Regions from separate parts of the Microbacterium hominis genome, predicted to be linked through region 1. Evidence: predicted binding sites of a transcription regulator. Region 1 holds the regulator's gene; the other holds the start of a gene.
The links. Region 1 encodes LexA, which represses DNA repair genes until DNA is damaged. Its sites were predicted from a motif close to TCGAACANNTGTTCGA; they were not measured.

Region 1 (15,402 bases):
GCGTTCTGCTCCGTCTTCACCTCGGACTTGTTCTTGTGCGGTGCGACCACCATCACCATGTTGCGACCGTCGATCGTCGGGTTGGACTCGACGGTGCCGAACTCGGCGACGTCCTCAGCGAACTTGCGCAGCAGGCGCACACCCTGCTCGGGGCGCGACTGCTCGCGGCCGCGGAACAGGATCATCGCCTTCACCTTGTCGCCGGACTTCAGGAAGCCCTCGGCGCGCTTGAGCTTGGTGATGTAGTCGTGCGCTTCGATCTTCAGCCGGAAGCGGACCTCCTTGAGGACCGTGTTCGCCTGGTTGCGGCGGGCTTCCTTGGCCTTCTGAGCGGCCTCGTACTTGAACTTCCCGTAATCCATGATCTTGACGACGGGAGGCTTCGAGTTGGGGGCCACCTCGACCAGGTCGAGATCGGCCTCCTGAGCCAGACGCTGCGCAACTTCGATGCGGACGACGCCGACCTGTTCACCGTTGGGACCGACGAGTCGGACCTCGGGAACGCGGATGCGCTCATTGGTGCGGGGATCGCTGATGCGGAACTCCTCTTGTGCGGATGCTGCGAAGACGGCGACCGCGACGCGGGTGCATCGCGGGCGGAAGAGGAGTTCATTCCACCCGACCCGACGCCAGGCGCCGGCTCTGCACCCTGACCGACTCCGTCGCAGAGCGAATCGGAGCGGAGTGCGTGGACCCGGTAGCCTGGAGCGGCAAGCGCGGGTGGGATGTGATCCTCTTTCGTTCCGGAGCAGAACGCTCCGGAGCCCGCCAAAGTCTAGCAGAAAGTACGACGTGACCACGATTCCCGGCTCCGACGACGACCGCCACGCCCGTTGGGAGGAGCAGGAGAAGGCCGCCTCGGCCGCCACGCGCGACATCGCCGACGTGCCCGCCGTGGAGGTCATCACCACCGCCGCGGTGCACCTCATGAGCGCTTCCGCGGTCAAGGTCGGCCTCGCCGACGACCCCGCCCACCAGACCGACCTCGACGAGGCGCGAAAGCTCATCAACGCCCTCGCCGGCCTCATCACCGCCGGTGCCCCCGAGATCAGCGACATGCACGCGCGGTCGCTGCGCGACGGGCTGCGTTCGCTCCAGCTGGCATTCCGCGAGGCATCCACGATCCCCGACCCGATCGGCAAGGGCCCCGGCGAGAAGTGGACCGGGCCGGTCACCTGACCGGCTCTGCGTGACCAGCCGTCCCGACCGGCGGCGTCAGCGCAGCGCTCGCACCCCCCGCTCGACCGCGTCGACCGTGCGGCGCACCGCCTCGGCGTCGGTGCCGCGGTTGCTCACGGCGAAGCGCACGATCGTGCGACCGTGCCACATCGACGACGACGCCCAGACCGTGCCCTCCGCGCGCAGCCACTCCCCGAGCGCAGCCGTCTCGGCGTCGTCGCGCGCCGCCAGGCACACCTGGGTGAAGACGACGTCATTGAGCACATCGATCCCGGGGATCGCACCGAACCCCGCTGCCAGGTCGGTCGCGGCGGCGACGAGGCCATCGACCAGTCCGGCGACGCCGTCGCGGCCGAGCGCGCGCAGCGCCGCCCAGACGGTCACGCCGCGCGCGCGACGCGACAGCTCCGGCACCCGATCCCACGGGTCGGGCACTCCGCTCGCCCCGGGCAGGTAGGCGGCCTGCACGCCCAGCGATGCGGCCATCGCGGCCCGGTCGCGCACGACCGCGACGCCGCAGTCGTACGGCACGTTGAGGGTCTTGTGGGCGTCGGTCGCCCACGAGTCGGCGCCGTCCATTCCGGCGACCAGGTGGGCATGGCGCGGCGAGGCCGCCGCCCACAGCCCGAACGCCCCGTCGACGTGCACCCACGCCCCCGCGGCGCGGGCCAGGCCGATCGCCGCCTCGAAGCCGTCGAACGCGCCCGAGTGCACGTCGCCGGCTTGGAGGGCGACCACGGTCGGCGCGTCGGGGTCGGCCGCAAGGGCCCGCTCGAGCCCCGCGACATCGATGCGCCCTTGCTCGTCGCCGCCGACGCGCTGGGGCGCCCCCATGCCGGCGATCCGCCCGGCCAGCACCACGGAGCTGTGGACCGCGTCGCCGGCGAGGAAGCGCAGCCGCGGAGCGCCCGCGAGGCCTGCGACCGCGACGTCGTGTCCGCGGCGGCGCAGCACGGTATCGCGGCCGGTCACCAGACACGACAGGTTCGCGCTGGTGGCGCCGGTGGTGAAGCCCACGGCACTCCCCTCCGGCAGGCCGAGCAGCTCGAGGAGCCACTCCCCCGCGACCTCCTCGATCGCCGCCGTCCCCGGTGCCGTGCGGCGCGACCCGGTGTTCTGGTCCCATGCCGACACCAGCCAGTCCGCGGCGAGGGCCGCGGGATGCGCTCCGCCGATCACCAGCCCGTAGAACCGCGGCGAGCCCATCGCCATGAGGCCGGGTTCCACGGCGGCGGCCAGCTCGTCGATGACCGCGGCCGCCTCCCGCCCCGACGCCGGCAGCACGGAATCCACGCGTGCCGGCATCCCCTCGATGCCGACATCGGGGCGGATCGCCCGCTCGGCCAGCGTGTCGAGCCAGTCGTCCGCGTGGCGCTGCGCCCGCGCCAGTGCGGCCCGCATCCGCTCGCGTTCGGTCGCCTCGTCCATCGACCCACCCCCGCGGGCATCCTCCGCCCTCTCGCAAGAGCATGCAAGGGGTGGATGCCGCAGCGCGGCGCCGATCAGGCGCGGACCAGCTTGACCTCCAGCGAGTCCACGAGCACCGCGATGCGGTCGTCGGCGGCCCAGCGCGTGGCCAGGCGCGTCAGCACGGCGTCGAGCGCGTCCTTCTCGAGCCCGTCGATGAGGTGGAGGCGCACGATCAGCTCCGGACCCCGCAGGCGCGCCGTCGGGTCGCCGGGGCCGACGGAGAGGTCGAGCACGGCCAGCTCTCCCCCGATGCTCGCCTGAAGACCCGCGTACACCTCGGGAGAGGCGAAGCTGGGCTCCCACCGCTGCCCCTGCGCGATCGCCCAGACCGCGGGGCGGCGCAGCACGAACTCTGTCGGCGACCCCGGGTCGAGCACGATGAGATCGGTGTCGTCGCTCGAGGCGGCCAGCGCCGTGCGCATGCCGTCGGCGGGAATCGGCCGCGCCGCGGCATCCCAGCGGCTCATCGACGCCACGTCGCTGAAGACGGGCAGCACGCGACGCCCGTCGGGCGCGGCCACCGTGACGATCGACAGCTCCTGCGTCTTGTCGACCGCCAGGCCGTGCGGGCCGACGCCCTCATCGCCCTTCTCTGCGACGAGGGGAATCAGCAGGCGCGCGGACCGGTAGGCGTCGACGACGGCGTCCTGGCCGACCTCGCCGGCGCGGAAGGCGCGCAGCGCCGCGGCGAGCGCGGGGTCGGCCGAGCCGTCATCGCCGGCGTGCGGGTTCGCCTGGAAGCTGCGGCCCTCCCACGGAACCCCGGCGGAGTCGCCGTGGTGGTGGGGGCCGGCAGGGGGTTCCGGCGTCTCAGCGTCCGGCGACATCCAGGGCCTCGGCGAGCGTGAAGGCGCCCGCATAGAGGGCCTTGCCCACAATCGCGCCCTCGACGCCCAGCGGGACGAGCTCGCGCAGCGCCGCGATGTCGTCGAGGCTCGAGATCCCGCCCGAGGCGACCACAGGCTTGGGCGTGCGGGCGGTCATCTGCCGCAGCAGTTCGAGGTTCGGGCCCTGCAGCGTGCCGTCCTTGGTCACGTCGGTGACGACGTAGCGGCTGCAGCCGGCGGCCTCGAGCCGGTCGAGCACGGTCCACAGGTCGCCGCCCTCGCGGGTCCAGCCACGTGCGGCGAGCGTCGTGCCCCGCACGTCGAGGCCGACGGCGATGGCCTCGCCGTAGCGGCCGATGACGTCGGCAGCCCACTCGGGGTTCTCCAGCGCCGCCGTGCCGAGATTCACGCGCGCGGCGCCGCTTTCCAGCGCGGCCTCCAGCGAGCGGTCGTCGCGGATCCCGCCCGAGAGCTCGATCTGGACGTTCTTGTACTGACGGATCACCTTGCGCATGATCGCCGCGTTGCTGCCGCGGCCGAAGGCGGCATCCAGGTCGACGAGGTGGATCCACTCGGCGCCCTGGCGGGCCCACTCGCCGGCCGCGTCGACCGGGTCGCCGTAACTGGTCTCCGTTCCGGCTTCGCCCTGCGTGAGGCGGACGGCCTTGCCGTCGGCGACGTCGACGGCGGGCAGGAGGGTCAGCGTGGGCGTAGACGCGAAATCGTTCATGGCTCCTCGGGTGGCGAGATCACGGGAGCCCGCGCTCCCGGAGATGGCACGATCTCAGAGGGTAGCCCTGCCGAGGCCGTCGATCCAATTCGCGAGCAGCCGGATGCCCGCCTCCCCCGATTTCTCGGGGTGGAACTGCGTCGCCGACAGCGGTCCGTTCTCGACGGCGGCGATGAACGGCTCGCCGTAGGTGCACCAGGTCACGGCGGGCTGCGGGAAGGGCGGGATGACGTCGAGCGTCCACTGCTGGGCGCCGTAGGAGTGGACGAAGTAGAACCGCTCGTCCTCGATGCCCCGGAACAGCCGCGAGCCCTCTCCGGGCGCGACGGTGTTCCAGCCCATGTGCGGCAGCACGGGGTTGTCGAGTTCGGTGACGGCGCCGGGCCACTCGCCGAGCCCGACCGTGTCGGCGCCACGTTCGACGCCGTGCTCGAAGAGCACCTGCATGCCCACGCAGATGCCCAGCACGGGACGACCACCGGCCAGACGACGTCCGATCATTTCGTCGCCGCGGCTGGCCCGGAGGGCATCCATCACGGCGCGGAACGCGCCGACGCCGGGCACGACGAGCCCGTCGGCGTCGCGCACGAGGCCGCGGTCCGCCGTCAGCCGTGCGTCGGCTCCGGCGGCGGCGAGGGCCTTGACGGCCGAGTGGACATTGCCCGAGCCGTAGTCCAGCACGGCCACGAGCGGCTTCGAGGTCACAGGGCGCCCTTGGTGCTCGGGATGCCATCGACCAGAGGGTCGAGCGCCTTGGCCTGCCGGAACGCCCGCGCGAACGCCTTGTACTCGGCCTCGGCGATGTGGTGGGGGTCGCGGCCCGACAGCACGCGCACATGCACCGTGAGAGCGGCGTTGTAGGAGATCGCCTCGAAGGTGTGCCGCACCAGCGATCCCGTGAAGTGGCCGCCGATGAGGTGGTGCTCGAAGCCTTCCGGCTCGCCGGTGTGCACGAGGTAGGGGCGGCCGCTGATGTCGACGACGGCCTGCGCGAGCGCCTCGTCGAGCGGGACCAGGGCATCGCCGTAGCGCGAGATGCCCGACTTGTCGCCGAGCGCCTCGCGGATCGCCTGGCCCAGCACGATCGAGATGTCCTCGACCGTGTGGTGCGCGTCGATGTCGGTGTCGCCCGAAGCGCGCACCGTGAGGTCGGTCAGCGAGTGCTTGGCGAACGCCGTCAGCATGTGGTCGAAGAACGGCACGCTGCTGTCGATGCGGCTCCGGCCCGTTCCGTCGAGATCGAGCTCCAGCTCGACCGTCGACTCGCTCGTGGCACGCCGGATCGACGCGGTGCGGTGCGTGGCGGTCATGCGGCCGAGTCTATCGACGCGAGCGCGTCCAGGAACGCGGTGGTCTCCTGCTCGGTCCCTGCCGACACCCGCAGGTGGTGCGGGATGCCGACGTCGCGGATGAGCACGCCCCGGTCATAGAGCTCCTGCCACGTGCGGGCCGGGTTGTCGACGCCGCCGAACAGCACGAAGTTGGTCCACGATTCGTAGGCGACGTACCCGAGCGCCTCGAGCGTGGCCGAGATGCGATCGCGCTGATCGACGATCTCGTCGACCATGCGCAGCATGGTGGGGGCGTGGCGGAGGGCGGCGCCCGCCGCCGCCTGCGTGAGCGAGCTGAGGTGATACGGCAGCCGCACGAGTCGGAGCGCGTCCACGAGCGCGGGGTCGGCCGCGAGATAGCCCACGCGCGCACCCGCGAAGGCGAAGGCCTTGCTCATGGTGCGCGAGACGACGAGCCGCTCGCGCCCGGGAAGAAGCGTGAGCGCGGAGCGCTCGTCGCGCGGAGCGAACTCCTGGTAGGCCTCGTCGACGACCACGATTCCCAGGGTCGCGTCGTAGACGGCTTCGATCACGTCGAGCCCCATCGGGGTGCCGGTCGGGTTGTTGGGCGCGCACAGGAACACCACATCGGGTGCCGCGTCGGCCACCTGGGATGCCGCGGAGGACGCATCGACCGAGAAGTCGGCCCCACGCTCGCCCGCGATCCACGTCGCTCCGGTGCCGCGCGTGAGCAGCGGGTACATCGAGTACGTGGGTGTAAACCCGAACGCCGTGCGTCCTGGACCGGCGAACGCCTGCAGCACGTGCTGGAGCACCTCGTTCGAGCCGTTGGCGGCCCAGATCTGCTCCCGCGTGAGTCCGTGGCCGAGGTAGTCGGCGAAGCCCTCCCGCAGGGCGGTGAACTCGCGGTCGGGGTACCGGTTCACGTCGCGCAGCGCGAGAGCGATCGAGTCGAGGATGTCGTCGGCGACCTCCTGCGGCACCGGATGCGTGTTCTCGTTGACGTTCAGGGCGATGGGCAACGGAGCCTGCGGAGCGCCGTAGGGCTTCTTTCCGCGGAGGTCGTCGCGGAGGGGGAGGTCGTCGAGGCGAACGGTCACCTGTCCCATGGTAGGGCGCGGTGGGGCCCGGACCGCGGCCGGTGGATCAGTGGGAGTACTCCGCGGGGATCGCGAGGCGCTGACCGGCCTGGAGCGAGACGCCGTCGAGGGCGTTCAGCCGCACCAGGTCGTCGACCACGTCGCGCGGGTCGGCGGCGGGGGCGACCTGCTGCGCGATCGCCCACAGCGTGTCGCCGGACTCGACGATCACCGTCTCGAAGGAGCCGACGGGCGCCCCGGCATCGCGGGACGCGAGTGCGGCGCCGCCCCCGAGGACGACCGCGCACAGCACCGCCACGGCGGGCAGGGCGGCGAGGGCGGCGAGCACGCGCCGGCCTCGGACGGTGAGGCGGAGCCGGGTCGCCGACGGGACGGTCGGGGCGGTGAGAACGGGGCTGAGAGCGGTCATGTCTCCTCCAAGGCCGGGAAGAGATTCGCACCCGCCGAACGGCCGGGTGCGCCGGATGCGAATCTCTTTTCCGAATCTATCTTCGATGCTGGAACCTGTCAACGATCGGAACCGAACCGCTTCTGTCGAAGCGACACGCGGGATAACATGCGCCCGCGCGGGCGGTGAACCGGATACGGTTTCGATACGGACACCCCACCACGGGCCTCCGACATTCGAAGACCGCTGCCCGTCGGGCGGCGAGACGGGAGCCGACATGAGCGAGTCGACCGGGCGCGAGAGGCCCCAGACCCGGCGCCGCAAGAGCCTCAGCGACAAGCAGCTCGCGATCCTCGAGGTGATCCAGCGCTCTATCGCACGGCACGGCTACCCGCCGAGCATGCGCGAGATCGGCGACGCCGTCGGCCTGAAGTCGCTCTCGAGCGTGACCCACCAGCTCAACCAGCTCGAGCTCAGCGGCTACCTCCGGCGCGACCCGGGCAAGACACGGGCGATGGAGGTGCTCATCGACCTTCCCGGCACCGCCGCCGAGAACCCGGCCGACACCGCGCCGAGCGTGGGCGACGCCGCGCTCGTGCCGCTCGTGGGCCGGATCGCCGCCGGCGTGCCCATCACCGCCGATCAGCAGATCGAGGAGATCTTCCCGCTCCCGCGGCAGCTGGTCGGCAAGGGCGACCTGTTCATGCTCAAGGTCAGCGGCGAGTCGATGATCGACGCGGCCATCTGCGACGGCGACTGGGTCGTCGTCCGCACGCAGGCCACGGCTGACAACGGCGACATCGTGGCCGCGATGCTCGACGGCGAGGCGACGGTGAAGACCTTCCGCCAGCGCGACGGCCACACCTGGCTCCTCCCCCGCAACTCCGCGTTCGAGCCGATCCTCGGCGACGAGGCGGTCGTGCTCGGCAAGGTCGTGGCCGTGCTGCGCACGGTCTGAGCGGCGCGGGCGCTACCGGCGGGTCGCCGCGACCCGCTATAAGGGGAGTCATGACTGCCGATGCCGGGCCCCCCGTCGACCCCGACGCGCAGGCGCTGCGCGCCCGCCTCGCCGAACTCGAGGCCGAGAACGACCGACTGCGCGCCACCCAGAGCACCGCCGTTCTCCCCGACCTCGCACCCGCGCCGCCCGCGGAGCGGCCCCGCGGGCGCTGGCGCGCGTTCCTGTCAGCGCTGTGCATCGTGATCGCCACGATCCTGGTGCCGGTGTCGATCGTCGCCGCGTGGGCACGGGTGGAGCTCGTCGACGAGACGCGCTTCATCGAGACGTTCGCGCCGCTGGCCGACGATGCCGACGTGCAGATGCTCGTGGCCGATCAGGTGACGGCCGCCATCGACGAATCGCTCGACCTCGAGGGGATCACCGACGACCTCTTCGACGGCCTGCAGAACCTCGACCTGCCCCCGCGGGCGCTGGCGGCGCTCGACCTGCTGCGCGCACCGGCCGCTCAGGGCCTGCAGGGGCTCGTGGACACCACCGTCATCCGCCTCGTGCAGTCCGACGCGTTCTCCGACGTCTGGGAGACGGCACTTCGCGCCAGCCATCGATCGCTCGCGGCGGTGGCAGCCGGCGGCACCGCCGAAGGGGCCGTCGTCATCGGCGCCGACGGCGAGCTCGGCATCCAGCTCGCTCCCGTCATCGAAGAGGTCAAACAGCGTCTCGTCGACAGCGGCGTCGGCTTCGCCTCGTCGATCCCCGTCATCGACCGCACCATCGTGGTGGCCCAGAGCGACGCGCTCATCGTCGTGGGGACGGTCTACAACATCGCGGTCGCCGTCGGGTGGTGGCTCCCGGTGGTGGCCCTCGCCCTGTTCCTCGTCGGCATCCTGATCGCCCGGCGCCGGTCGACCGCGGTGCTCGGAACCGGGGTCGGGATCGCCCTGGGCAGTGCCGTGCTGGCCGTGGGCCTGGCCATCGCCGGCAGTGTGCTGCAGCTGAGCGCGCCCGCCCTCGGCGTCTCGGCGTCCGCCCTGGCGTCGGTGTACGACCAGATCACGAACGCCATGCGCGACACGGCGGTCGTCCTGATGCTCATCGGCGCGATCATCGCGGTGATCGCGTGGATGTCGGGCCGCTGGCGCGGGGCCCGCGCATCGCGCGCGGCGGTCGCCTCGGTGAACGCGGGCCTGCGCGGCGCGGCGCAGCGACGCGGCGTCGACACCAGCTCCGTCGGCGCCTGGCTCTACGCCCAGCGACTGCTCGTGCGCATCGCGCTCGGTGTGCTGGGGGTCGTGTGGCTGCTGCTGCTGCGTCCCCTCTCGCTCGGCGACGTGTTCCTCGTGCTGGTCGTGTGGCTCCTCGCGTGGTGGGTCACCGAACTGCTGCAGCGACGCCCCGACGAGCGGTCGGACGCCGCGGATCCGGGCGAACCCGAGGCCGCGGCATCCGACCGGGAGACGGCGGCGACCTAGACCGGCGCGCCCACCTTCTCGCGACCGGCCCGCGCGGCGGTCACGAGGTTGCGCAGCGAGGCCACGGTCTCGTCGTAGCCACGCGTCTTGAGCCCGCAGTCGGGATTGACCCAGACGCGGCGCAGCGGCAGATCGGCCACCGCGCGGTCGAGCAGGGCCCCGACCTCGTCGACGGACGGCACCCGCGGCGAGTGGATGTCGTAGACGCCGGGGCCGACCCCCGCGGCGAATCCCGAGCGCGCGATGTCGCCGATCACCTCGCCGCGGCTGCGGGCCGCCTCGATGGAGGTGACATCCGCGTCGAGGGCGGCGATGGCGTCGATCACCACGTCGAACTCCGAATAGCACAGGTGGGTGTGCACCTGCGTCTGCGGCGACACACCCGAAGTCGCCAGCCGGAAGGAGTCGACCGACCACGCCAGGTAAGCCGGCTGGTCCGCCCGCTTCAGCGGGAGGAGCTCCCGCAGCGCCGGCTCATCGACCTGGATCACGCCGATGCCGGCGGCCTCGAGATCGGCGAGCTCGTCGCGCAGCGCGAGGGCCACCTGGTTCGCGGTCTCGGCCAGCGCCTGGTCGTCGCGCACGAACGACCACGCGAGGATCGTGACCGGACCGGTGAGCATGCCCTTCATGGGCTTGTCTGTCAGTGACTGCGCGTAGGTCGACCAGCCGACGGTGATCGGCGCGGGCCGCGACACGTCGCCCCACAGGATGGACGGACGCGTCGCGCGCGAGCCGTAGGACTGGACCCACCCGTTGCGGGTGACCGCGAAGCCGTCGAGGTTCTCCGCGAAGTACTGCACCATGTCGTTGCGCTCCGCCTCGCCGTGCACGAGCACGTCGAGACCGAGGTCCTCCTGCAGCGCCACGACGCGGGCGATCTCGTCGCGGAGGAAGCTGTCGTACTGGTCGGCGGCGAGCTCGCCGCGGGAGAAGCGCGCGCGGGCGCGCCGGATGTCCCCGGTCTGGGGGAACGAGCCGATCGTCGTGGTCGGCAGCACCGGGAGCCCCAGCGCCGCATCCTGCGCCTGCGCGCGGGTCTCGTAGTCGGTGCGCGCGAAGTCGGCCGCAGCGAGCGACGCGGTGCGCGGACGCACCGCTCCGTCATGCACCCCCGGAGCGCTCGCGCGGTCCGCGAGCGCGGCGGCCGCCGCCGCGAGCTCGAGAGCGATGGCGTCGCGCCCGTCGCGCAGTCCGCGGGCGAGCGTGACGACCTGCTCCGTCTTCTGGTCGGCGAACGCGAGCCAGGTCACCAGTCGCGGATCGAGGTCGGTCTCACCGCTGACGTCGTGCGGAACGTGCTGCAGCGACGTCGAGGTGCCGACGGCGATGGATGCCGCACCCCGCGCCGACAGGCGCTCGAGCTTCTGCCAGGCGAGGTCGAGGTCGCCGCGCCAGATGTTGCGCCCGTCGATCACGCCGCCGACGAGGGTCTTCCCCTCGAGGCCGGCCACCTGCTCGGGCACATCGCCGCGCGTGAGGTCGAGGGCGATCGCCTCGATGGGCGCCGCGGCCAGCGCGCGCCAGCCCTCGGGCGACAGCTGCGCGTAGCCGGCGGAGACGAGGATCGCGGGCCGGTCCGCGTGGCCGCCCAGCTCCGCGTAGGCCCGGTCCGCGGCAGCGGCGAGCGCGCCGGGCCCGGCGGGCAGGCTCTCGCTCACCAGCGCCGGCTCGTCCAGCTGCACCCATTCGGCGCCCGCCGCCCGCAGCGCGCGGAGCAGGTCGCGATAGGCCGCCACCACGTCGCCCAGACGCGTCAGCGGGTCGAAGCCGGCCGGCGCGGCATCCGTCGCCTTCGCCAGCGCCAGGAGGGTGACCGGCCCGACCAGCACGGGGCGCACCGAGACGCCGTCGGCCTTCGCCTCGGCGACCTGTCGCGCGAAGCGGTCGTTGGAGAGGGCGAACACCGTCTCGGGCCCGATCTCCGGCACGAGGTAGTGGTAGTTGGTGTCGAACCACTTGGTCATCTCGAGCGGGGCGGCGTCGCCCTCGCCGCGCGCCGCCGCGAACATCGCCGCCGACCCGATGGTGCCGTCGGGCTCCCGGCGGTGCGCGAAGCGCTCGGGCAGCGCGCCCACGCTCAGGGCGGCATCCAGCACCTGGTCGTAGAAGGAGAACGACTCGGGGATCGACGAATCCGTCCCGCCCAGACCGAGGGCGATCAGGCGCTCGCGGGTGGCGCGGCGCAGTCGCGACGCGGCCTCTTCGAGGCCGGTCGCGTCGAGGGTTCCCGACCAGTGCGCCTCGACGGCGCGCTTGAGCTCGCGGTTCGGGCCGATGCGCGGATAGCCGAGGATCGTGCCGGACGGGAAGGACGGGCGGGGAGCGGTCATCGTTCTGCCTCCTGAGCAGCGGTGGGACGAGGGTCGGAGAGAAGGCCCGCCGCACCGAGCGTGGCGAGCACCGTGTCGTGGTTGTTGAAGGCGTAGAGGTGCACCCCGGGCGCGCCCCCGGCGAGCACGTCGCGGGCGAGGCCGGCGGCATGGGCGATGCCCACCGCGCGCTGTCCCTCGGCGGTCGTCTCCACCTCGAGGGCCACCGCCAGCTCACCCGGCAGCTGCTCGCCCGAGAGCTCGAGCACCCGCCGCAGCCGCGAGGGCGAGGTGATCGGCATGATGCCGGGCAGGATCGGGATGCCGACCCCGGCCGCCCGCGCACGCTGGACGAAGGAGAGGTAGTCATCGGCGTGGAAGAACAGCTGCGTGATCGCCATGGTCGCACCGGCGGCCTGCTTGGCCAGGAGCGCGTCGATGTGCTCCGTCGGGTAGCGGGAGCGCGGGTGGCCGTTGGGGAAGGCGGCCACCGCGATGTCGGCGCGCGGACGCCGCCCCACGCGCACCGCGTCGGGGACACCGGGGATGGCCGTCTCGGAGTACGGTGCGCGCTCGGCCTGAACGCGGTCGATCAGCTGCACGAGCTGGGCGGCGGACTCGAGATCGCCGAGGAAGACCTCGTCCTCCGACACGCCGGCGGGCGGATCGCCGCGCAGGGCGAGGAAGCTCGTGATCCCGGCATCCAGGAACTCCCGGATCAGCGCCGTCGCGGCCGCGTACGTGCTGCCCACGCAGGTGAGGTGCGCGAGCGGGGTGACGTGCGTCTCGTGGAGGATGTGCCGCAGCAGCTCCAGCGAGCGCCCGCCCGTCGATCCGCCCGCCCCGTAGGTGACGGAGATGAAACGCGGCCCGACCGCGGCCAGCCGCGCGATGGTCTCGTGCAGGGCGACCATTCCGGACTCCGAGCGCGGCGGATACACCTCGAACGAGATGGGCACAGGGGGTGCACTGAGATCGATCGTCATGTCGTGCTTTCGACGGAGAGGGACGGGAGGCCGGACGGCCGCGGACCGCGCGCAACCGGCGGGCCGGTCGGCGCAAGTGCATCGCGGGCGGGTGCCGGGCTCGGCTGTCGCTCCTGCCCGATCGATGACCGGGCGACGATGGCTCCACGGTAGCGGGGTGCGGGGGCCGCCCGCACCGCGTATGACGATGTGTTGCGTCGTCGGCGGGCGGCGTAGCGTGGAGCCATGTCATCGGCGTCGCCCTATGGTTCCTGGCCCTCTCCGCTGTCCGCAGCCGACGTCGCCGCATCGTCGCCTCGCATCGAGGGCGCCCGCTTCGTGGGTGACGAGGTGTGGTGGGGCGAGACCGTGCCGCACGAGGGCGGACGGACGACCGTGCGGCGGCGCGAGGGCGACGCTCCTGCCGCCGAGGTGCTGCCGATGCCGTGGAGCGCACGTTCTCGCGTGCACGAATACGGCGGCGGCGCCTGGACCGCGACCGACGACGGCACGCTGCTGTTCGTGGAGAAGTCCGACCAGCGCATCTACGCGATGCGCCCCGGCGACGCACCCCGCGCCCTCACCCCGCCCGCCGACGACACGCGCTACGGCGGGCTCACCTGGCAGCAGGGCACGCTCATCGCGGTGCAGGAGGTGCACGGCGACGGCCCCGTTCCCCGTCGCGCGCTCGTGTCGGTGGGGCTCGGCGAGACATCGCGGGTGACCGAGCTGGTCGCCGACAGCGTCTTCCTCGCGCAGCCCGCCCTCTCCCCCGGAGCCACGCATCTCGCCTGGGTGGCCTGGGATCACCCCCACATGCCGTGGGACCGCACCGAGGTGCGGGTGGGCCGGCTCGAAGAAGGCACCGTCATCGAATGGACCACCGTCGTCGGCGGCGGCGCGGCCGAGACGGCGCCGCTGCAGCCCGCCTGGCTCGGCCCCGACGACCTCCTGGTCGTCGACGACCCGACCGGACGCTGGAACCTCTGGCGCGTGCACCTGTCGGCCGATCTCGCCCGCCGCCCGGTCGCCCCCGCCGACGCCGACACCGGCGGCGCGCTGTGGGGGCTCGGACTGCGGTGGCACACGCCGATCTCCGGCGGCCGCATCGTCGCGGTGCGCACCGACGGCGCCGATGAGATCGCGATCGTGGATGCCGCCACCGGCGCGGTCGCACCCGTGTCGACACCTCTCACCTCGGATGTGAACATCGAGGACGCCTCCGGCTCCCGGGTGCTGGTGACAGGATCGGGCGCCGAGGTGTCCGCCGGGCTCTGGGTGCTCGACGCCGATCGGCCCGACGTGCTCGTCGAGGTCGCGGGCGGCCGTGCCCCGTGGGGACGCGAGTGGATGCCACGCCCGCAGTCCGAACGCTACGACGGCCCCCATGGTGTCGTCCACGCGTTCCGGTACCCGCCGACCAATCCCGACGTGGTCGGCCCCGACGACGAGCGCCCGCCCTACATCCTCTTCGTGCACGGCGGGCCCACCGGCAAGGTGGGACCGGCCGCCAGCGCGAGGATCGCCTACTTCACCAGCCGCGGAATCGGCGTGCTCGATGTGAACTACGGCGGCTCGACCGGGTACGGGCGCGCCTACCGCGAGCGGCTGCGGGGTCAGTGGGGGGTTGTCGACGTGGACGACGTGATCGCTGTGGCCCGCGGTGCGGCCGCCGCCGGCCACGCCGATCCCGCACGTCTGGCCATTGCGGGCGGCTCGGCCGGCGGCTGGACGGTGCTGTGCGCGGTCACCCGGTCCGACGTCTTCGCGGCCGGCATCAGCCGGTACGGCGTGGCCGACCTCCGCCGCCTCGCCGCCGACACGCACGACTTCGAAGCGCGGTATCTCGACAGCATGGTGGGGCCGCTCCCCGAGGCCGAGCATCGGTACATCGAACGCTCACCGCTGTCGCGACTGGAGAGTCTGCAGACGCCGATGCTCCTCGAACAGGGCCTCGACGACCTCGTCGTGCCGCCCTCGCAGTCCGAGGCGGTGCGCGACGCCCTCGCCGCGAACGGCGTCGCGCACCGATACCTCGCGTTCGAGGGCGAGGGCCACGGCTTCCGCCGCGCCGACACCGTCGTGCAGACCCTGGAGGCGGAGATCGCGTTCCTGGGGAGCATCCTCGGGTTCACCCCGGCCGGTTCGGTCGACCTCGCCTCGGTGTAGGGCGGGCGCCTCGCCGGGCGCTCAGAGCGCGTAGCGCGACAGACGCGCAGCGAGGTGCGCCGAGACGTGCGCGTGGATCTCCGTGCCGCTCTCCTCGTGCGACTGCGACACGATGATGCCCTGCTCGTGCACCGCCGAGACGAGGTCGCCGCGGTCGTAGGGCACGAGCACGCGCAGTTCGACGGCGGGAAGAGGGAGCGTCTCCTCGACCAGCTCGCGCAGCTGCGCGATCCCCTCGCCCGTGCGCGACGACACGAACAGCGCACCGGGCACCAGACCGCGCAGCAGCAGTCGCGTGTCGTCGTCGACCAGGTCCGCCTTGTTGAAGACGACGATCTCGGGGATCTCGCGGGCTCCGACATCGCCGATGACATCGCGCACCGTCGCCAGCTGGGCCGCGGGGTCGGGGTGCGAGCCGTCGACGACGTGCACGATGACGTCGGCCTGGCCGACCTCCTCGAGCGTCGAGCGGAACGCCTCCACCAGCTGGTGCGGGAGGTTGCGCACGAAGCCGACGGTGTCGGTGAGGGTGAAGACCCG
Region 2 (15,402 bases), 1.8 Mb from region 1:
GCACATCTATCCACTGCCCATGGATCTCGGCGACGGCTTCGCGGGAGTGAGTCGTGACCTCGTCGAGGGCACGGTGGCGGCCTGGCGGTCGAATGCGCTGCGTACCGCGCAGGCGCTCGGCGGGGTGCCGGTGATCCTCGGGGAGTTCGGGTTGAACACCGAGCTGCCGGGTGCCATCGACTACGTCGAGCTCATGTACGAGACGTCGGACGCGTCGGGATTCGGCGTCGTCTACTGGTCTCGCGATCCCGGAAGCTGGGGCCCGTACGACGCCGAGGGCGAGCCGCGGAACCTCGTCGAAGCGGTGTCGCGGCCCTATCCGCGCGCGGTCGCGGGCGACCTGCGTTCCTGGGAGGTGGGGCCCGACGTGCTCACGATCCGCCTCGGCGCCGCCGGCGGCGGCGACATCGACGGCGGCCGCAGCGGTGGCGGTGCGGCGGTGAGCGAGGCGTACCTTCCGGCGGACGGATTCCCCGACGGAGCCGAGATCACCGGCGGCGAGATCGTCGCGTGGGATGCCGCGACCGGCGTGATCGGCTTCACGATCGACAGCGGGGCGACGGAGATCGTGATCCGCGCGCGGTGAAGGCGGATCAGGGAGCGTCGACGTAGACGCTCACGCGGGCCTCGTCGAGCACGAACTGCACGGAGGTGCCGAGCCCGAATGCGTCGCGCAGCTCGTCGGGGGAGCTCGCGTCCACGGTGAGTGCCACGGTCGCGGGGAACCCGCCGACCGTGCAGCTGCCCCGCGAGAGGAACTCCGCGCCTCCCGCGAACCACGTCACCAGGTACAGGCACGGCGCGGGCGCCTGCGGCCCCTCGAACACGGCGATCGGGGAAACCCCGTGGAACGGCTCGTAGACGGCCGAGTTCGACACGCGATCGCCGAGCACATGGGTGGGCCACGGGGTTTCTCGGTCGATCTCGAGTGAGGCGACGCGCGCGTCGGGGGCCAGGAGCCACGCCGTCACGAGCGACGCGGTCACGGCGGTCACGACGAGGGAGAGCGCCCACCACCACGCGCGTCGTCGCCGGGGGCCGGGCGACGCCGCGGTCGCGGCGGGGGTCTCCTCCCCCTTCGCGGGCGCGGCCGGCGCGGGTGCGGCCGGCGCGGGTGCGGCCGGCGCGGACGCGCCCGTCGTGTCTCCAGGCCGCTCGGCGGCGACGGCCACGGACGCCCGGGACCGCTCTTCGAGCTCCCGCAGGCGCTCGAGATCCGCAGGGTCGTCGATGTCTGCGTCGCGCCCGTAGGCACGTTCGCGCAGCGCCCGCAGCTCGACGAGGGATCCTTCATCCATCACGGATCATCCTGGCACCGCAGGGGCACGCGCGGCAGCGCCGCAGCGCGGCGGAGGCACGGCAGCGCCGCCGCGCCGCCGCGCGAGGGAGCGTCGGATCCGTGACGGCTCTCAGGCCGCGGTGCGCTCCCCGATACCGGCCACCACGTCCGGATCCGCGCCGAGGGCGAGGAGGCGCGTGCGCACGGCCGTCGCCGCGCGCGCGTAGGGCGCGGAGCTCCCCTGCATGAGGGAGCGGGTGTTCGCGGCCTCGAGGAAGGACAGCAGCTCGAACACGAGCTGCGCCGGGTCGTCGAGACCGGGCAGCTCGCCGGCATCCATCGCGGAGCGGATCGAAGCCGTGAGGTACTGCTCCCATTCGGTGTTGGCGGCGATGATCGCGTCGCGAACCGCACCGGGCTTGGCGTCGAACTCCACGGAGGCGGCGGCGAAGAAGCATCCGCCGCGGAAGACGCGCACGTCGGAGTAGGCGATCCATGTCGAGATGAGCTCGACCACGCGGGCGAGGCCGCGCTCGGTGCGGGTGCGCGCGGGGGTGACGACGGTATCGATGAAGATCTCGCGCGCGGCGGACACGGTGGCCAGCTGCAGCTGCTCCTTCGAGCCGAACAGGGTGGCGATGCCGCTCTTGCTGTGGCCCGAGGCGTCGGCGAGCGAGCCGATGGTCAGTCCGTCGAGACCGTTCACCGACGCCGCATCGACGGCGCGGGCGAGGATCGCGCGGCGCGATTCGTCGCCGCGCGCGCGGCGACCGTCACGGACCTCTTGCACCATGCGGCCAGGTTACCGTACGATCGTGCGTATTGATACGAACGATCGTTCGTATAGAAAGTGAGAGACACCGATGAACGGGATGATGGCGGCCGCAGGCGCCGCCGTGCGCGGCGCCGGAACGGTCTCGCCCGAGTGGGGCGGGGCGCTCGCGCTGAAAATGTTCGCCCGCATCGAGCGGCCGCGGCCGCTCAGCGCGACCGACGAGCCCACCATGCTGCAGGCCCGGCGGTCCACCGTGCGGGTGCCCGGCCTCGATCGCCGCGGCACCGACCTCGCCGTGTACGACTGGGGGTACGGAAACGATGTGGTCGCGCTCGCCCACGGCTGGGACGGGCGTGCCAGTCAGTTCACGACGCTCGTGCGCGAACTCGTCGCCGACGGACGGCGCGTCGTCGCCTTCGACGCGCCCGCGCACGGCGCGTCGCCCGGGCGCGCGGCGTACGTGCGGGACTGGGTCGACGCGCTCGCGGCGCTCCAGGCGCGGCACGGACGCTTCCGGGCGGTGGTCGGGCACTCGTTCGGGGGTCTCGCTGCCCTCATCGCGGTGGGGCAGGGCGGCATCGGCGCGGACCGCGTCGTCACGGTGTCGGCGCCGGCCGACCCGGCCGTGCTGTTCGCACGCCTGCGCGGAGCGCTCGGCTACGACGAGAGGGTGGATGCCGCGCTGCGCGCGCGATTCGCGCGACGCTACTTCCCCGGCGAGCCGGACCCGATCGAGCGGCTGTCGCCGCTTCGCGTCCCGCTGCCGGAGGACACGCGGCTGCTCGCCGTGCACGACGAGCGGGACCCGCTCATGCCGGTGGCGGAGGTGGCGCGCATCGCCGGCGCCCACGCCGGGGCGCGCGTCGTGCTCACGAGCGGACTCGGCCACAACCGCATCCTCGCCGCCGACGAGTTCCTCGACGCGGTGATGGATTTCGTCGCGCACCCCGCCGACGTCGTCGAGCCCGTCGCGCCGGGCGCGACTCAGGGAGTCTGGGCGTAGACGACGACCCGCGAGCCGTCGAGCACGAACTGCAGCGAACTGCCGAGCGGATACTCCTCGCGCAGCCGGTCGGGGGAGTTCTCGCCGACCATCATCGCCGCCGTCGCCGGGAACTGCCCCGCCGAGCAGCCGCCGCCCGCGATGAACCCCGCCGCGTCGCCGGTGGTGATGAGGTAAATGCACGGCGCCGGGGGCTGCGAGCCTTCGAGCTGCAGCGGGAGCAGAACCGGGGTGATCCCCAGGAAGTCCTCGTAGAGCTCCGCGCCGTCGGGAGCATCGCCGAAGACATCGCGCGGCCACGGCACGTCATCATCGACCCCCAGCGAGGCGACCCGCCCCGCGGGGCTCATGATCCACACGGTGATCAGCGCGGCCACGAGGGCGGTCGCGATGAGCGAGAGCGCCCACCACAGCCAGAGCCTGCGGCGCGCCGGCCCGGGTTCGTCCGGGAGGGATGCCGCACCCGCCGGATCCCCGTCGACGGCGGCATCCGGCGCTGGCGCCGTCGCAGCAGCGGGCGCCGTCGCCGCATCCGCCGCATCCGCCGCATCCGCGGCATCCGCAGCATCCGCGGCGGCGGGCCCGACGTCGCGTCCGGAAGCGGCCCGTGCCGGGTCGGCGGGTGCGGCATCCACCGGCGTCTCGAAGGCGGGAGCGGCGTCGGCGGGCTCGGCGACCAGCGTGGCGAGACTGCCGGAGGCCGCACCGTCGACGGTCGAGACCGAAGCGCGCGCGAGTGAGCGATGCTCGAGCTCCTGCAGGCGCCGGAACGCCGTGTCGTCGTCGAAGATGTCGGCATCGGGTCCGTAGGCGCGCTCGCGCAGCGCTCGCAGCTCTGCGAGGGTTCCGTCATCCATCACGTTCCATCCTGGCACCGCTTCCTGCCCCGCGGCAGGGTCGCCGCCCGGGGAGGGCCCGGGCGTCGTGCGCGAGACGCGCCGGTAGGGTCGGAGCCGTGCCCGTGCGTGTCGCCGATGTGTCCCTCGCCCTCGCCGCTGCGGTGCTCGAACCGGCTCAGGCCGACCGGTACCGCGCCTTCCTCGACGAGGCGGGCGAGGCGGCGCTGCACCGGGACGGCGGCCGCGAGCACGTCACGGCGAGCTGCTTCGTCTTCAGCCCCGGATTCGACCGCGTGCTGCTGTGCCTGCACCGCAAGGGCGGCTTCTGGGTGCAGTTCGGCGGTCACCTCGAATCGATCGACGCCGCGCTCGCCGACGCTGCGCTGCGCGAGGCGCGGGAGGAGAGCGGCGTGGAGGCGATCGCGCTGCTCTCGACGCAGCCCGTCGACCTCGATCGCCACGAGCTGTCCGCCGGGTTCGGCTGGTGCGCCGCGCACTGGGACGTGGGGTTCGCCGCCGTCGTGGCGCCCGATGCCGTGCCGACCGCGAGCGATGAGAGCGACGACGTCGCCTGGTTCGACGTCGACGCGGTGCCGGCCGCGGTGCCGACCGGATTCGTCGTTCGCCTGCGGAACGTGCTCGACCTCGTGCGCCGCCTCGGCTGAGGGCGCTGCGGTCCGGCTCGACCGCCGGCCGATCGTCAGAAGAGGCGGGGCGTCGTGGCGGTGGCAGTACGGCCCCGCGACGTCGTGACGACGGCGCTCGCCGCGGCGCGGGAGGCGAGGCCCGCGCGTGCGGAGGCATCGCGCGGGTGGGACTCCTCCTCGGCGCTGCCGTCGAGCCCGTGCACGCGCAGCAGCGGCCGCACGCGCTTGGCGAGCCACGACCGATACGCCTTCGGCGCGACGGCCGACGCACCGGGATAGAGCCCGCGATACGACGAGACGAGTTCGGGATGCCGCTGCCCGAGCCACTCCAGGAACCACTGCTTCGCGCCCGGACGCAGGTGGAGCGCCCCGTACACGACCCGCACCGCGCCGGCCTCCTTGATGCGCGCGAGCGCGTGGTCGATCGCGGTGATCGAGTCGGTGAGGTGGGGGAGGATCGGCATGAGGAACACCGTCACGCGGAATCCCGCGTCGGTCGCCGCGCGCACGGTGGCCAGCCGCGCCGCCGCGGACGGTGTGCCGGGTTCGACGGCCTTCTGCAGCTCGTCGTCGAAGACCGAGATCGACATCGCGATCGACACGTCGACGCTGCGTGCGGCATCCTGCAGCAGGGGAAGGTCGCGGCGCAGCAGCGTGCCCTTCGTGAGGATCGAGAACGGCGTGCCCGACTCGGCGAGCGCGCCGATGATGCCGGGCATGAGCGCGTAGCGTCCCTCGGCGCGCTGGTAGGGGTCGGTGTTCGTGCCCAGCTGCACGGGGTCGCGCTGCCAGCTGCCGCGGGCGAGCTCGCGCCGCAGCACCTCTTCGATGTTGACCTTCACGATGATCTGGGTGTCGAAGTCGCGCCCCGCGTCGAGCTCGAGGTACTCATGCGTCGACCGTGCGAAGCAGTAACTGCAAGCATGGCTGCACCCCCGATAGGGGTTGATGGTCCAGTCGAACGGCATCGCCGACGGGCCGGGCACGTGGTTCAGTGCTGACTTGCACAGCACCTCGTGGAACGTCACATCGGCGAACTCGGGGGTGGTCACCGACCGCACGAGGGAGTTCAGCTGTTCCAGGCCGGGCAGCGCCGCGGCATCCACCGCTCCCAGTTGCTGTCCCTGCCACCGCATGCCGATAGTCGAACATAAGAACGAACAAACTGCAAGAGTCAGAACGAAAGAATCGAACAGGACATGAGGGTGTTCTTCGCTGACGCGTTCGCGGCGCACCTCCCGTGAGAATGGGAGGGTGGCGGACACCCGACAGATCGCCGGCGAAGTGGATGCTTCGCCGCGCCGCCGCGCGCGTTCGGAGGCGCTCCTGCGCGACGAGGTGACCCCCGTTCGTCACGCTCGCCGGAGGCGCGCGGCGCGGATCGCCGCAGTGTTCGCGCTCGTCGCGTGCGCCGCTCTGGTGGCCGGCGGTGCCGCCGCGGTGACGGGGGCGATCAGCGCGCCCGCCCTGGCCGAGGAGGAGCGGCTCGCCGCCGCGGAGGCCGAGATCGAGGCGCGCATCGACGAGCCGCCGTTGCCGGCGCCGGCCGAGTCCATCCCTGCGCCCAGCCTGGCCGCGGTCGCGCCCCTGGCCGACCTGTGCGCGGCGCCCGAGGTGGCCGACGCGCTCGCCGCGGGCGACGACGCCGCTGCCATCGCGGCGGGCGGTGGCGGCGAGGCGCTGCGCGCCGCGGTCGTCGAGGGTCGCGCGCCGTGCATCGCCCTCGACGATTCGGCTCGCCTCTGGTCGGTCATCAACAAGGTGCGTCCGCACGATCCCGTCGACTACCGCCCCTCGCCGCTGACGATGCCCGACGGCGTGCGCAACCTCGCAGGGGGCGCTCTGCGCGCCGATGCCGCGGCCGCGCTGACGCGGATGGTCGCCGCGGCGCGCGAAGAGGGTGCGGGGGAGATCGCACTCGCCAGCGCGTTCCGGTCGTACACGACGCAGCAGGGTTCGTACGGACGTCAGGTGTCCTCGCGCGGCGTCGAGGGGGCCGACCTCGTGAGCGCGCGGCCCGGTCACTCCGAGCATCAGTCGGGCCTCGCCGCCGACGTCGTCGCGTGCAGCGGCGGCTGCGGGTCGCTGGACGACCTCGCCGGCACCGCGCAGGGCGACTGGATCGTCGCGAACGCATGGCGGTTCGGCTGGATCGTGCGCTACGAGGCCGATCGCACCCCGATCACCGGCTATCTGCCCGAACCCTGGCATCTGCGCTACATCGGGCCGCAGCTGGCCGAGGCGTATCACGCGGGCGGCTGGCACACGCTGGAGGAGTTCTTCGCGCTCCCGGCGGCGCCCGACTACTTCGGCTGACGGCCCCGGGCCGCCTGCGGTCGTGCGGAGATCTGCAGTCCTGCGGAGGATTCCGCCCGAATGCCTCCGCAGGAGCGCAGATCTCCGAGCCAGTGCGGTGGGGGCGGTGCGGTGGAGAGGCTCCGAGGCGGTGGGCGGGAGGCCGGAACCGACCGGGTTGCGGCATCCCACAAATCGCGGCACTGGGTTCCGGCATCCATAAGACCGAATCTCAAAACGCACACCGTTCGGTCAGAACCCGGCGATAGGATCGACGCGGTTCGCCGCTCTGCGCCCGGTCATCGTGAGGCGCCGGCGAGCACTCGAAGACGAGAGGGAGGCGCACATGGAGCGCGACATCTACGACGAGGACCACGAAGCGTTCCGCGACGTCGTCAAGGAGTTCATCAAGCGGTACGCGGGTGACGACAAGCGCAAGGAATGGGATGCCGCGGGCGAGGTCGACCGCGAGACCATGCTCGCCGCGGGCGAGGCCGGCATCATCGGCCTGTCGGTTCCCGAGGAGTTCGGCGGCGCCGGGATGCTGCAGGACTACCGCTTCCGCGCGATCGTGCTCGAAGAGGTCATCGCGGCGGGGCAGGGCTCGCTCGCCGGCGCCCTCGGCATCCAGGACGACCTGGCCGTGCCGTACATCGCGCACATGGGCACCCAGGAGCAGAAGCAGAAGTGGCTCCCGCGCATGGCCACCGGCGAGATCCTCGGCGCGCTCGCGATGACGGAGCCCGGTGCCGGCTCGGACCTCCGCGGCATCAAGACCACCGCCAAGAAGGTCGACGGCGGCTACCTCGTCAACGGCGCGAAGACGTTCATCTCGTCGGGCAAGACGGCCGACATCGTCGTCACCTTCGTCAAGACCGGCGAGGGCACCCGGCCCGATGCGTTCAGCCTGCTGATCCTCGAGGACGGCATGGAGGGCTTCGACCACAGCAAGAAGCTCGAGAAGATGGGCTTCCACGGCTGGGACACGGCGGAGATGTCGTTCCAGGACGTGTTCGTCCCCGAGGAGAACCTCATCGGCGGCAAGGAGGGCCTCGGCTTCATCCAGCTCATGATGAACCTGCCCCTCGAGCGCCTGTCGATCGGCGTCGCCGCCGCGGCCGCCGGCGAGGCGGCCTTCCACTGGACCCGCGACTACGTGATCAGCCGCGAGGCGTTCGGCGAGCGGATCGCCGACTTCCAGAACACGCGCTTCGCCCTGGCCGACATGGCCACCACCGTCGACGTCATGTGGGCGTACATCGACCGCGCGATGATGCTCTACAAGGACGAGAAGCTCACGGCCGAGGAGGCCGCCAAGGTCAAGTTCTGGGCGACCGACCGCGAGGCGGAGCTCCTCGACGTCGGCGTGCAGCTGCACGGCGGCTACGGCTACATCACCGAGTACCCGATCGCCCGGGCGTATCTCGACGCCCGCGTGCACCGCATCTACGGCGGCACGAACGAGATCATGCGCGACCTCGTGTCGCGCCAGATCGTCGGCAAGCGGTAGTCGCCCGCACTCCTCCTCCTGCTCCCCTGCCGCGAAACGCCGGATCACCGGCCGATCGCGACAGGGGAGCAGTGCTGTGTCCGGGTGTGCCGGGGGCTCTCCGCGCGTCAACTATTGCAATCCCGCGAAATCGTTGCGGTGGGTCGCGGCCTCGTGCCAGAGTGCAGGGGCGGGAGCTCCGTCGGGGCGCCGCCGCGGCATCGGGGGGTGCGAGTGGACGGGTTCGGCACTATTCGACGGTTCATGGCCTGGTCGGCCGCGTGTGCGCTCCTCGCCGGGATGCTGGTGGTGGCGCCGGCGGCGACGCCGCCCGCCGAGGCCGCCACACTCAATGTCGGACCGATCAGCGCGCAGTTCAGCGGCACTCGCGGCACGGACGGCTCCAACAGCTCCAACCGTGACGAGTGCATCCGCTACGCGCCCGCCGGCACCGGCGGCACGACCTCGCTCGTCGGGCCGGGTCAGGAGGCGCTCACCGCACATGGCCACGCATCGGGCAACCGGTGCCCCGATCAGCTGAGCACCCGCATCCAGTCGGCCATCGGCTTCACGCCGTCGACCACGCAGACCGCTCAGGATGGCGACACCTTCCTCATCGGCCGGTTCACGCACTACAACAACGTCGTATCTGGCAGCCGTGGCGGTGCCAAGCACTTCGAAGGCAGCCTCAGGGTGCAGATGGGCGGATTCACCCCCCTGCAGCCGACGACGTTCCCGTGGATGCTGTGGGAGACGCCGAACGGCGACCGCCCCTGCGCATTCCTGAACGGTCCGAACGACCGTGGCTGCGCCGACGAGATCCGGTTCACGAACCAGATCGCCGATCAGGTCTTCGACCAGCAGGGCTTCCAGTACAAGCTCGTCGTGTCGGGCTTCATCCCCACGAGCGCGGCCGCCTGCCCGGCCACGCCCGCCGGCAGCGCGGTGAACCGCTTCCTCACGCGGGAGAGCGCGAACTCCGCGGCGTGCCTGTACGCCTCGCTCGTGCAGCGGCGCGAGCTGACGATCGTCAAGCAGGTCGCGGCGCCCGCGGGAACGACGATCCCCGCCTTCGCCTACACCGGCACGAGCGACCTCGCCGGCTCGCCGTGGGCGACGAAGAAGTTCTCGCTGACGCCCGGCGTCGGCACGTCGGACTCGGAGGGGCCGGTGCAGCTGCTGCGCGGCGAGACCGTGTCGGTGACCGAGGCTCCCGTGAGCGACGAGTGGTCCACGACGAGCATCGAGTGCCTCGACACGGCGGGCAATCCCGTGCCGGAGGCGAGCTATGACCTGGATGCCGGAAAGCTGACGCTCGACGCCGTCGGCGCCCCGCCGACCACCGACGCGCTGGGCATCGTGTGCACGTATACGAATACCTTCACGCCGAAGGCCTCGCTCACGCTGGTGAAGCAGGTCGACGGCGGCGACGCGTCGCCCGCGGCCTGGACGCTGAGCGCCGTCGGTCCCGACTCGATCGGCGGCGCCAGCGGCAGCGCGGCCGTGACGAGCCGCCGCGTGGCGGTCGGCACGTACGCGCTCAATGAGGCAGGGGGCCCCACCGGGTACTCGGCGGGCACCTGGTCGTGCGAGAACGGCTCGATCACCGGGAGTCGCGTGACTCTCGAACGGGGCGCGAACGCCGTCTGCACGATCGTCAACACCAGCGCTCCGCCCACCGGCAGCCTCACCGTGACGAAGGCGATCACGGGCCCCGACGGGGGATTCACCGGCGACGACGCCACCCCCTTCCACGGCGCCTATCGATGCGACGGCGCGGATGCGGTGGCGTTCACGGTCTCGCGCGGCACCCCCTTCGTCTCCCCGCCGCTGCCGGCCGGAGCATCCTGCGTCGTCACCGAGACCCCGCCGACGGGCAGCCTGCTCGACGGGTCGTTCTCGTGGCAGCCCGCGGCCTTCGTGCCGACCAGCGCCACCGCCGAGATCCCGTCGGGCGGCACGGCGACGGTCGCGATCACCAACAGCTTCATCCAGCGCGGCAGCATCGAGGTGCGCAAGATCGTCGAGCCGCGCCCGGGCACGCCGGCCGTCGGCTACACGGGCGGCGCGGCGCGCGTCTTCCCCGTGACGTACGAGTGCACGCTCGGCGGCGTCACCGTGGCGGGGGGTGCGCTCGAGCTCACCACGACGGGCTCGGCGATCGTCTGGGATCTGCCCACCGGTGCATCCTGTGCCTTCGACGAGACGCTCGCCCCCGCGGCCGGCGACTTCGCGAACGACACCTACCAGTGGGACGGCTCGAGCTGGAGCGAGCAGACGGTGCCGGTGCCGGGGAGCACGACACCGGCATCCACCACCCTCACCAACTTCTTCACGCGCCTGACCGGTGAGCTGGTCCTCACCAAGAACGTCCTCGGCGACGGCTTCACCGGGGGCACGTCCGCGGTCTTCGAGATCGCCTACGACTGCGGGGCGGGCTTCAGCGGCACGCGCACGCTCGCCGCCGGTGCGAGCACGACCGTCACCGGCATCCCGGCGGGCACGCAATGCCGTGTGACGGAGACCGCGCCGACGGGCAACCTCCAGACCGGGTACGAGTGGGCCCTGCCCGTCTACGACGGCCTCGTGGGCGGGGTCGTGACCGTCCTCGCGGGCGGATCGAGCACCGTCGCCGTCACCAACCGGCCGGTCCGCCAATACGGCGAGCTGATCGTGGGCAAGCAGATCACGCCGGCCGAGCTGCGTGGTGGAGTCCTCGCGAGCGCCCGCTTCGAGGTCATGGTGACGTGCGACCAGCCCGCACAGGGACAGGCGTCGCCGTACTCTGCGACCTTCAGCCTCGCCGTCGACGCCAGCGCCACGACACCGCGGCTGCCGATCGGCACGCAGTGCGACGTGACCGAGACGGCGCCGGCGCAGGCGCTGCTCGTCGACGAGTCCTACAGCTGGGGCGCGACGCCTGCCGCCCAGACGGTCACCGTCGACAGCACGGCGGAAGCCGTGTTCGCGGCCGTCGTCAACAGTGTGCAGCGCGAGGTCGGCTCGTTCCAGGTGCGCAAGCAGGTCAACGGCATCGGCCCGGCCGACGGCGCGCAGACGACCTTCAGCGGCACGTGGTCGTGCCAGTACGGAACCGACACGCCGCTGACCGGCGAGTGGTCGGTGACCGGCGCCGGCGACGCGGTCATGACCGGGCCGGCCACGGCGATCCCGCTCGGCTCGATCTGCATCGCGACCGAAGAGGCGATCGACCCGGCCGTGCCGATCGAGGGAGACCCCGCCTTCATCTGGGGCGGCACCGACATCGACGGGCCGCTGACGCTGACGGCGGCCGCGCCGAACGGAGCCAGCACCGTCGAGAACAACGTCGCCGAAGTCGACGGCGCGTTCTCGATCAGCAAGAAGGTCAAGGGCGGCAAGGAGGGCGCGCAGTTCACGGGGACGTTCACATTCGAGTACTCGTGCCTGGCAGCCGCGGGAGGCACCTTCACCGGCTCGGTCGTCGTGGCCGCCGGTGCGACCGCCGATGTGTCCGCGATCCCCGCGGGGAGCGAGTGCACGATCACCGAGACCGCGAAGGGGGCGGAGATCGACCCGTACCGGTGGACCGACCTGGTCGGCTTCTCGCTGCTCGGCGCGACGCCCACGAACACGACGGACACCTCCGTGACCTTCCTCATTCCCGACGACGGGTCGCATGTCGCCGTGCGGGCTACCAACGACATCGTGCGGGTGACCGTGCCGGTCTCGGTGCAGAAGCTGCTCGACCCCGACACCCCCGGCGGCGTCGTCACCGGCGGCGGGCTGTTCCCGATCTCGCTCGTCTGCGGCGCCGAGACCTTCGGCCCGTACCAGCTCACGATCGGCCAGAGCGTGAGCGTTCCGGTGCCGCTCGGTGCGACCTGCGAGGTCGCAGAGGGTGCCGTCCCGGCCACGCAGGGACTCGCCGCCGGCTGGATCTGGAACGCGAGTCCGGTGCTCAGTGCGCAGGTCACGATCGCCGACGAGAACGGCACGTACGCGGCATCCGTCACCAACGCGCCGGAGCGCCAGTTCGGCCGGCTCCGGCTCGTGAAGGTCGTGGACGAGGGCGCGTATCCCGGCACCGTCGACCCCGGCATCGAGTACGAGGGCACGTGGTCGTGCGTCTACCCCGGCGAGCAGCCCGTGACCGGCACGTGGTCGGTCGAGGGTCCCGGAGAGGCGACGCTCGTGGGCGTGCCGGCCGCGGGCATCGCGGCGGGATCGACCTGCACGCCCACCGAGGAGACCCCCGACGAGCCCACGCTCGGCGCGGACCCCTCGTTCACATGGGCGCTGCCGCCGACCCTCGACGCCGCCTCCATCGGGGCCGGCGAGACCGGAACGATGCAGGTGACCAACATCCTGCAGCGCGACACCGGTCAGATCAGCGCCCGCAAGGTGATCACCGGCGAGACCGCCGGCTACACCGGCGGCGCGGACCTCGTCTTCCCGATCGACTTCTCCTGCACGACGCCGGCTGTCGAGGGTGAATACATCGGTCGCGGGCTGTTCGCGGCATCCACCGACCCGGATGCCGCGCCCACGGTGTTCACCGCGGCGATCCCCAACGGGTGGGAGTGCACGTTCGCCGAAGGAGCGGTGCCCGACGGGCTGCTGCGGGACGCGTCGTTCGCATGGGGCGCACCCGTGATCGGTCCGGCGGTGGTGACGGTCGACGGCACCGACACGCCGACCGTGACGGTGACGAACCCGATCGTGCGGCGGATCGGGACGTTCACCGTCTTCAAGAGCTTCACCGCCGTGGTGCCGGAGTCGGCGACCACGGGTGCCTTCTCCGGCACGTACTCGTGCGTGTACGGCGAGGGGGAGAGCTTCGAGCAGACCTTCTCCGGCACGTGGACCGCGAACCCCACCGGACCGGATGGCGCCCAGGCGACCCTCGACCCGGTGCCGACTCTGCCGATCGGCAGCGAGTGCTCGCTCACGGAGACGGCGCCCACGACCGCCGAGGCGCCGCTGCCCGACGCGTCGTACCGCTGGGGCGCACCCGCGATCCCCGACCCGGTGACGATCGCGCAGGGAGTGCCCTCGACGATGCCGGTGATCAACACCACCGAGCGGGTCTACGGGGCCGCGCAGCTGCAGAAGGCGTACACCGGCGTCGACGGGGCACTGCTGCCCGGCACTGTCGTCACCGGCACCTGGTCGTGCGAGTACGGCGGTGCCGAAGTGGCCGACGGCGTGTGGGAGCTGCCGGCGAGCGGCGGCACGGTGTCGCTGTTCGGCGCGACGGACCAGGTGCCGGTCACCGCCACGTGCGTCGTCGGCGAGGACACGCTCGACGACGCGGACCTGGTCGACGCCTCCTTCACCTGGAACCGGCCGGTGCTCAGCCCCGAGAGCGGCGAGTTCACCGCCACCGAGCAGACGACGGCGGTCACCGTGACCAACTCGACGACCCGCGCGTTCGGGCCGTTCGAGATCACCAAGCGCGTGACCGCCCCCGAAGGCGTGCCGGTCGAGACGGGGCTCGTCTTCGACGGCACCTGGCGCTGCCAGTACGGCGCCGACGGACCCGTTGCCGAGGGCCAGTGGTCGGTCATCGGCGAGGGCACGTATCGCGTCGACGGGATCCTCGTCGGGTCGGCGTGCACGATCGAGGAGAACTCGCAGCGCGCTGCAGCGCCGGTGCCCACGGACTTCTCGTACGTGTGGAATGCCCCGGTGATCACCGCGCCGCAGCCGGTCGCCCGCGAAGGTGAGGCTGTCGCGAACGGCACGGTCGACAACCCGGTGCGCCGGGTGCTCACCGGCTTCTCGATCAGCAAGATCGGCCTCGTTCCCGGGGGCACGGCGCCCTCCGGCGCCCTGTTCACCTTCGACTGGTCATGCGTGTCGGAGAGCGGTGAGGTCTACGAGGGCACTCGCGAGATCGGCCCCGGTGGCACGACGCGCATCGCCGACATCCCGGCGAGCTCGGAGTGCACGGTGACCGAGCGTGAGCCGGCTGCCGCCGGCGGGTTGGACTGGGCATTCCGTGACTGGACGCTCAGCGGGGTGGCCGACGCCGTGCTGTCGGTCAGCGGCCGGTCGCTCGTGTTCGCGATGCAGGACCCGCAGCCCGACCTCGAGATGGCAGACGTCGTGGTCGCCGCCACCAACACGGCGACGCCCCAGCAGGGGCCGACCCCGCCGATCACGCCGACGCCGACGCCCGGTCAGGGCCCGACGCCCACGCCGACTCCGGGAACCGCGCTGCCGCCCACGGGCCTGCCCGACACCGTGTGGACGATCGCCTGGGCCGGGTTCCTCGCGATGCTCGCGGGCGCCGTCGCCTTCGGCTTCGCATCCCGCCGCCGCATCGTGCGGCGCTGACCACCCGTTGCCCCCTAGCCCGCTGCTCCGCTGTCGCAATCTGCTGCTCAGGCCGCTGTTTGCGACAGCGGAGCAGCGGGGGGTCGCTGTCGCACGCCGTTCCGCTGTCGCGATCTGCTGCTCAGGCCGCCGTTTGCGACAGCGGAGCAGCGAGGGCCCGGGGCGGGGGCTGATCGTTCGCGGGCGGGCGGGCGCGGGGGAGCTACGGCCCCCAGGCGAAGAGGAACCAGAAGAGGGATGCCGAGGCAAGCCAGAACGCGACGATGAAGCCCACGTCGCGCGCGCGGAACGGCACGAGGTGCCGCTCGGTGCGGTCGGGGAAGGCTCCGAAGGCGCGGGAGTCCATCGCGAGCGCGACGCGCTCGGCGTGACGGATGGCGCCCGCCAGCAGGGGTATCACGTAGCCGAACCAGCGCGCCGTGGCGGCGAACGGTCCGCGCCCACCGTGGGCGCCGCGCACCCGATGGGCCTGGCGGATGACGTCGAGCTCGTGGGCGAACCGCGGCACGAACCGGAATGCTGCCAGTGCCGTGTACCCGATGCGGTACGGCACCCGCAGCTGCTGCACGCTCGCCCGCACGAGGTCGGGGCCGGTGGTGGACAGGCCCGCGATGAAGGTGAGGGCGACGATCGCCGCGAGCCGCAGGCCGGTCGCGAAGCCCACTTCGAGGGCGCCGCCGTAGAGGGTCCATCCGCCCAGCTGCCAGATCACGACGGACTGGTCGACCTGGGACGGGTCGGTCCACAGCGAGAA

Region 2: a site for LexA is predicted at 5,688-5,703, ahead of HQM25_RS01115 (Rv2578c family radical SAM protein). Genes of this name have one in related genera too.

The regions. Positions count from the first base shown of each region.
Region 1 is NZ_CP054038.1:2,359,805-2,375,206, forward strand. Features, by position in the region: gene infC (translation initiation factor IF-3) at 1-536, opposite strand, end outside; gene HQM25_RS10735 (DUF1844 domain-containing protein) at 802-1,179, shown strand; gene HQM25_RS10740 (pyridoxal phosphate-dependent decarboxylase family protein) at 1,216-2,607, opposite strand; gene HQM25_RS10745 (SseB family protein) at 2,682-3,476, opposite strand; gene priA (bifunctional 1-(5-phosphoribosyl)-5-((5-phosphoribosylamino)methylideneamino)imidazole-4-carboxamide isomerase/phosphoribosylanthranilate isomerase PriA) at 3,460-4,206, opposite strand; gene hisH (imidazole glycerol phosphate synthase subunit HisH) at 4,261-4,911, opposite strand; gene hisB (imidazoleglycerol-phosphate dehydratase HisB) at 4,908-5,516, opposite strand; gene HQM25_RS10765 (histidinol-phosphate transaminase) at 5,513-6,607, opposite strand; gene HQM25_RS10770 (LysM peptidoglycan-binding domain-containing protein) at 6,645-7,007, opposite strand; gene lexA (transcriptional repressor LexA) at 7,264-7,944, shown strand; gene HQM25_RS10780 (hypothetical protein) at 7,995-9,416, shown strand; gene metE (5-methyltetrahydropteroyltriglutamate--homocysteine S-methyltransferase) at 9,413-11,749, opposite strand; gene HQM25_RS10790 (methylenetetrahydrofolate reductase) at 11,746-12,714, opposite strand; gene HQM25_RS10795 (S9 family peptidase) at 12,940-14,862, shown strand; gene hflX (GTPase HflX) at 14,884-15,402, opposite strand, start outside.
Region 2 is NZ_CP054038.1:236,638-252,039, forward strand. Features, by position in the region: gene HQM25_RS01085 (cellulase family glycosylhydrolase) at 1-586, shown strand, start outside; gene HQM25_RS01090 (hypothetical protein) at 594-1,298, opposite strand; gene HQM25_RS01095 (TetR/AcrR family transcriptional regulator) at 1,410-2,072, opposite strand; gene HQM25_RS01100 (alpha/beta fold hydrolase) at 2,155-3,057, shown strand; gene HQM25_RS17665 (hypothetical protein) at 3,039-3,914, opposite strand; gene HQM25_RS17670 (NUDIX hydrolase) at 4,013-4,561, shown strand; gene HQM25_RS01115 (Rv2578c family radical SAM protein) at 4,597-5,679, opposite strand; gene HQM25_RS01120 (M15 family metallopeptidase) at 5,798-6,859, shown strand; gene HQM25_RS01125 (acyl-CoA dehydrogenase family protein) at 7,185-8,348, shown strand; gene HQM25_RS01130 (DUF5979 domain-containing protein) at 8,592-14,648, shown strand; gene HQM25_RS01135 (energy-coupling factor transporter transmembrane component T family protein) at 14,851-15,402, opposite strand, start outside.